2 regions of the Dyadobacter sp. HNCC25DJ183 genome follow, and region 1 is predicted to be linked to the other one. Evidence: riboswitches for the same ligand, from Rfam matches in the RefSeq annotation. Region 1 holds a riboswitch; the other holds the start of a gene.

The links. A riboswitch is a leader RNA that binds a small molecule or an ion and turns the genes downstream of it on or off. The one in region 1 is predicted to bind cobalamin.
Region 2: another riboswitch for cobalamin. It lies ahead of AC1XTG_RS04570 (TonB-dependent receptor plug domain-containing protein); the one in region 1 lies ahead of AC1XTG_RS17880 (cobyrinic acid a,c-diamide synthase CobB).

The regions. Positions count from the first base shown of each region.
Region 1 is NZ_JBXHAP010000007.1:12,099-15,512, forward strand. Features, by position in the region: gene cobN (cobaltochelatase subunit CobN) at 1-581, opposite strand, end outside; gene AC1XTG_RS17880 (cobyrinic acid a,c-diamide synthase CobB) at 589-1,932, opposite strand; cobalamin riboswitch at 2,161-2,304, opposite strand; cobalamin riboswitch at 2,426-2,674, shown strand; gene AC1XTG_RS17885 (hypothetical protein) at 2,802-3,414, shown strand, end outside.
Region 2 is NZ_JBXHAP010000002.1:130,824-134,237, forward strand. Features, by position in the region: gene AC1XTG_RS04565 (YncE family protein) at 1-131, opposite strand, end outside; gene AC1XTG_RS04570 (TonB-dependent receptor plug domain-containing protein) at 166-2,112, opposite strand; cobalamin riboswitch at 2,172-2,373, opposite strand; gene AC1XTG_RS04575 (DMT family transporter) at 2,436-3,359, shown strand; gene AC1XTG_RS04580 (thioredoxin family protein) at 3,401-3,414, shown strand, end outside.

The DNA.
Region 1 (3,414 bases):
GCCATTTGCTCCTCGCTTTTAATACTCATTAAACTCATTCCCGACGTTTTGGGAAACTCATCAGGCAGCAACTCCATAGCCCGGCTGAGCGCCAACAGGTCGGTATCGGCGTGAGTAAGGAATACAATTCCTTCTGTTGGCAGAGCGGTCTGTCCGGACAAAGTCGCATTTTCAGATCCTTTCCAGGTATAAAATTGAAAAACATACTCAGCCAGGTCTGCCGGCGGCACGAGGTACCTGTCCGCTTTGACCATGCTCTCTATATAATCGAAAATCGCGACGATCTGCCAGTCGTTATTGATCGAGTGAAACCATACTGAATGCCCGTCAAAAAGCAGGGTAACCACATTGGCGAGTGTACACGGGCCCAGGCAGCCGCCTTTGGTCAGGTGCACTGTATTCCGCAGCTTTCGTTTCAGCCACTCGCTCTTGTAAAGCTCGACGGGTATAGCTGCATAGCCACGGTCAACCCGGCCGCAGCAGCAGGCATTATAGCAGTAGGACAAATGTCCCCTGCGCTGCACCAGGTTTATGGATTTTCCATCAGAGCGCGTGACACGCTGGCGTTTGTGCTGGATCATGTTTTGGCTATCGGCTGTTGGCTGTCGGCTGTCGGCTTTTTGATATTAGATTTTCTAAAAAGCTTTGGGTTTCGCCCCAGTAGATGTGCATGTAGGTGCCGAAGGTGTTGTTTTTCCGGTAGAGCTTTGTATCTGTTTCAATGCCTATTGCATTCGTAATCAGCGCATTGCCGGCGGTCAAGCTATTGTTTGTAAATCCGGAATAATGGAATTCGTGGCCGTTGAACTGCACCCCGTCCCAGTTTCCGGTGCGGTAACCCAGTACCATTTTGGAATGCAGCATACTGGTGCTGCATGGGAGCGCACCTGCCATTTCAAATGTGTCGCCCTGCGCATTCGTAAGCTGCTCGCCGAGGTACATCAGTCCGCCGCATTCGGCGAAGGCCAGACCGCCCTCGTCACAGTAAGCTTTGATACTCGCCCGCATTGATTCGTTTTCGCTCAGCTCTGCCGCATGCAACTCGGGGTAGCCGCCCGGGATATAGAGGAAATCCGTTTCGGGAAGTACGTGATCGTGAATCGGACTGAACCAGGTAATATGACCTAAACCGGCCAGTGCTTCAATATTTTGATGGTAAGTAAAAGTGAATGCCTCATCGCGGGCAATGGCAATTTTCAACCTGCTGGCTGGTTCTTTTGCTGACCCAACGGGGCTGCTTTCACCGGGGTTAATGTTACCCCTTGTCAATTCCAGCAGCCGGTCCAGGTTCACTGTCTGCTCCACCAAGTGAGCTGCACTTTCAATGATCTGCTCATAGTCTGTTTCCGCGGAAATATGCAAGCCCAGGTGTCGCGACGGGATTGCCAGTGCACTGTTTTTAGACAAATAACCAAGCGCCTCAACGCCTGCATCTGCACAGGCATCCTGCAAAAAACGGTAATGCGACTCTGTCCCGACAAAGTTGAAAATCACTCCCGCGATGGAGATATGTTGGTAAAAGTTTTTGAATCCGTACAACAAAGCCGCAGCCGAATACGCCATTGACCTGGCGTCAACTACCAAAACAACCGGGATACCCAGCAATTCTGCAATTGCCGCGCTGCTGCCGTCCATTTTCTGAGCGCCATCAAAAAGTCCCATCACACCCTCGGTCACCGATACATCGGATTGAGCCGAATACTTTGCATAAAGGGCCTGCACGTGCGCATTGGAGGACATGAATGTATCGAGGTTGATACTCTGGCTCCCCGCTGCCTCGGTGTGGTGAATGGGATCAATATAATCAGGTCCGCACTTGAAAGGCTGTACTTTCAGGTTGCGTCTGGTAAGCGCGCGCAGTAAACCCAGCGTGAGGGTCGTCTTACCCGAGTTGCTCGCCGGGGCAGAAATAAGAAAATGAGACTGGGTCATTGGTTCTGCTGCTAACGCCACTCCTATCCGGCTGTACACGCATTCGTGTCCATTCGTGCATTCGTGGCAAACAAAAATGTTGAGAGCCCTAGCTAAATCTCACAATGCAATCGGCAGAAAAAAAGAAAAGACAGGAAGAATGGATTAAGAAGAAAACCCAATGGAGAGTACAGGGCATTAACCCTGAAACGCAATATCCAGATCAGACTAGCTTCATTCCGCGAAAGCATTGTCAACAAAGAAAAGGCAGGTTTTCTGACTCGTAACGTTACAAATTTCGAACGTTACTTACAGTTGCGCGACAGCTCGTGATTCTCACACGATTCCCCTATTAATTCACTGGTTAGTAAAACCTTTCCTGTTGGAAAAAGATAGCAAAGAACTTGTTTGTGGCAAATGTAGCACGATTTTGCAGAAATCCCGGAAGGCAGCGCGGCAGAGGGACATTTTTTATCAGGCAGGAAATTTTTGCTTCACGGCATTCAAAAAGATATAGCTTTGCGGCTCATTTGGTTCACGCCGCTGGTGTGATTAAAAGGGAATCCGGTGTAAATCCGGAGCAGTACCCGCTGCTGTAAGTTCACAAAAAAGGAGCTAACAATTTGCCACTGGAAGAGGAATTTTGAATGTTGAATGAGTGAATAAACCCTTCGCTCATTCACTCATTAATCATTCACTATACTTCCGGGAAGGCGTTAGCTACTGAACGAGTCAGAAGACCTGCCATTCGAAAATATCCGTTTTGCTTTCGGGAAGAAAGGCGAGAGGATTTTGGCAGGCGGTATTTCGTCGTGCCTTCTTCCCTGTTTTCCCTGTTCCAATCCGGATAAAATCAGTCAGCCTGCGCTTGCAGGGTTAAATTTTATTCGATGATCAATTTCCTGCTTATTGACTCCCTGCTGCTCGGTGTGCAGCATTCCTTCGAACCCGACCACATGGCGGCAGTCTCAGTACTGGCTACCGATGAAAAACGCAGTCCCGGCCAGCGCTGGAAACTGATCTGGCGATCGTCGCATTGGTCTTTGGGACATTCTTTTACCCTCATCCTCTTCGCAGTGCTGGTACTGCTGCTCAAATCCACCTTTTCGCTGGAAGTCTCCGGCAAAGTTGAGCTGCTCGTCGGACCGCTGATGATCTGGCTGGGCATTGTGGCAGTGATGCGGAATTTCAGAAGCTCCTCTGCCCCGCCTGTTGTCCATTCTCAAAAGTTCAGCCGCTCTTTTTGGGTAGGTATGGTGCACGGACTGGCTGGTACAGGCGGTGCCTGCGCAGTGGCATTGACGCTCGCCGCAAGTGACGCCCGCACGGCAGTCTGGATCATCGTCATTCAAAGTCTGGGCATTATCCTGTCCATGTCCGCCTACGGCTACTTTTTCGCATTCTCAATCAGCAAATTCGTCTCCCACCGCGAAACCTTCCTGCGCCTCGTCAACTACCTGGTAGGTACATTCTCCATCATTATCGGAGCGATCACACTGGCGG
Region 2 (3,414 bases), on a different contig from region 1:
AAGTTACCTTCGTTCACCACGAAAACGCCTTTCGCAAAATCCCCCTTCGGCTCGGGATCACTTTGATTACATGACGATACTGCTGCTGAGAATGCGATGAAGTAAAGTACTCTTGATAATCGTTGTTTCATCTTAATTGGATTTATATATAACTGTATTGCAAATTTAAAACTCGTCTTGTCGTACCCGCGCCTGTTTTGTTTTTGAATCAAATGCCGCAATGAGGTTGATCGCGAAGCTTCTGCCAGGCAATGCATTGTTTTGTACGCTCAGGTAAAACGTATTTGTTACATTGTTGATCTGCCCCTGCACCCGCAAATATACTTTCCCAAATGAAACGGAAGTTTCCGCCAGCAGATGCAACAGCGCGTACTCTTTCAAAAAAGTGGAATTGTCGAAAGTAGTGTACCGTTTGCCCGCAAATTGCAATTGGCCTGTCAGCTTTGTGTTGCGGTACTGTGCAAATGTACTCAGCCCGGCAGTATGAAGCGGCACGAAACGTAGCTGCTTTCCAATCACATCAACAGAGTATGCGTCGTAAGCTCTTTCCTGAATGCTTTTATTATAAGCATAAGTAATGTTCGTTCCAAGTTGCGTTACATCTATACTCCCGCGCCAGCCTGCCTGTATTTCCACGCCGCGGGCAAGTACCTGTTGTAAGTTTTCGATGCGATAATTTTTTACAGGATTCCAGTAAGTCCAGTCTTTGATCCGGTTGTGATAAGCTGTTACCGAAACATCCAGCTGGCTCTTGGGAGAAATAACGAAGGCCTGTTCTATGCCGGCTTCCTTGTTCCAGCCATTCTCAGGCCTGATATTCGGGTCACCCAGTACTTTCCAGTAACGTTCATTCAAGGTAGGTACACGGTAGCTTCTGGCAACCGAGCTTTTTATTTTCAGCTTGTATCCGGGCAGTTCAATCAACTGGTATTCAGCGCCCAGTGAGGGGGTAAAAGGCGGGTTGTACCCTGTTACCAGCGCCTGGCGGAGATTCACGGACACGACCAGCGGTGCATTGACCTGCCAGCGGGTGAGAAGAAAGAAGTCGCCGCGGTTTTCTGTGATAACCGGCGTTTCGTAGCCAGGTACCCTGGTCCGGTAATGCGTCCATTCGGCTCCCGCCTTAATGGATATGTTGCTTCTGTTTTGATTCAGGATAAAGTCGAAATCCTTTTCAATGCGGTTGGAAAATTTATCAGTTACAGCATGGTCGAGCTGGCGATAATTGCCTTTCGCATAATCGATGATATCCCGCACCCAGGCGGCACGTGCTGTGAAATCCCCGACACTGTATCTAAGCATTCCCCGGTAAGCTTTGGTTAATGTAAGCTCGCGACCAGCAGTGTCGGCTGGTGAGGTGGTCAGTTTGTTGCTGGTAATCCAGGCATGCGCAGAGATTTCCTGATTGTTTTTGCCACTAATAAAAATATCCTGAACCAGACCGCGCTGGAATGCTTCGGAAGGCAGCAATGCATATTCCCTCCGTTGTCGATAGGGAAATTGGTTGTTCATCCGATTGTCGTAAAGACTCGTTTTTCCCGAAATCCGCCAGTTGTTCCGTAGCGCGGACCCATAGCGGGCAGCAACCTGGGTCTGGTGATTGTGAAAGCTTTCGACCTGCTGTCCCAGTAAAACTTTAAACCCATTCTCTCCCGCAGCACTGTTCAGTAAAATGCTGCCGCCTACTGCATCGGTTCCTACAATGCTCGCAGCTGAACCATATTGAATGGAAAGCGCATCGAAGCCAGCGACAGGTATGGTCGAAAAATCGGTTTGGCCCAATGTGGGAGAGTTGATATTCAGTCCATTCCAGAGTACAGCCGTGTGATTGGCAGAGGTTCCGCGGAAGAAAGCAGTGGTAAGTTGTCCCGGTCCATATTTGTTAAAAGAAACCGGTGTTTGAATTGCCAGCAGATCACTGATATTCTGAAATTGAAAGGCGAGCAGGCTGGCTGAATCAATCCGCTGCACTTTCAATCCGCTCATGAACTTTTCGGGCACAAAACCCTTGATATTAACCGGCTGCAAGGCAATGGAATCCGTTTGGGCGTGGGTTATAGCCGGAAGAAAAGTCCCTGCCGCAATAACCGCCGTAATCAAAATCCGCTTCACAAAAATCACCTGGGTATTCTCTGGATAGTAACAGGCCCGCTGCTTTTCCTCCGAAAGCGTTGTAGCACGAATGATCTGGCAGGTCTCCTGGCTCGCCTTTTGACCCGGTGCCTTCCCGTTTTTCAACAGTGGCTTCGAAGATCGGGTCAATGGAACAGACTTACAGTTGCGGGGACAGCTTCCGGTTTTAACGGAATTCCCTATTAAGCCACGAAAAGCAATATGGAAATTGCTGCGGGCACCAAACAGTCGCAAAGGTAGCTAATTGCATTCGTTTTACGACCGAATGAGCAATCGCTTATCTTTGTCCCAAAATCTAAAAGGTGGCCCCTTCTGTAAACATTCCTGTCAACGCGTCCCGAAAAGGCATTTACCTCATGCTCGGAGCGGCATTCTTCTTTTCGCTGACTTCTGCATTATCCAAGTGGCTGGGCCGTGATTTCCATATTGTTCAGTTGGTGTTCTTCCGGAATATAGTCGGCGTGGTTTTCGTGCTCAGCAGTATCCGGCAGCGACCGCTGGTTCAGCAAGGCGGGAAGCTGGGGTTGCTGATTTTCAGGGGAGTTGTAGGTACGCTGTCGCTGTACATGCTTTTTTATGCCATTCAAACGCTCGGACTCGGGCGGGCTTCCACCTATCAGTATACTTACCCGATTTTCCTGGCACTACTTTCCTGGTTGTTGATTGGAGAAACCCTGAATGGAGGTGAGTGGGCTGCGATTTTCATTGGCTTCACAGGTATCCTGCTCGTGTTCAGGCCGGATCTATCCACTTCCCTGCGTGACAATGCGCTTGGACTGGGCAATGCACTTTTAACAGCCGTCTCCTATTTGTCTATCCGGCAGCTCGGGCTGGTTTATGATACCCGCGCCATCATTTTGTCATTTATGCTCAGCGGGATCGTAATGCCCATTATCTCCATGCTGGTAGGTACTTACTATCCTGTCGAACACCTCGATTTTCTGATCGGTACATTTAAATGGCCTGAAAATGCGTGGCAATGGCTGGGATTTCTGGCCCTCGGATTAACTGCTTTGGCAGGCCAGAAAATGCTGACACAATCTTTTACATTCGACAAAGCAGGCCGGGTGGCGGCGATTGGTTATTCCAACATTCTCTTTTCGGTCCTGATTGGGTTTTTAATGGGGGAAGCAATTCCTTCTGTCCCGATGCTGGCTGGTATGCTGCTGATTGTTGCTGGCGGCATTCTTATATCGTTTGCCAAATCCAAGGTTATAGTGAAATAAACCGGCGGTAATTCTTGTTCTTTGGCTAGAAACTAAGATCTATGAAAAACCTTGT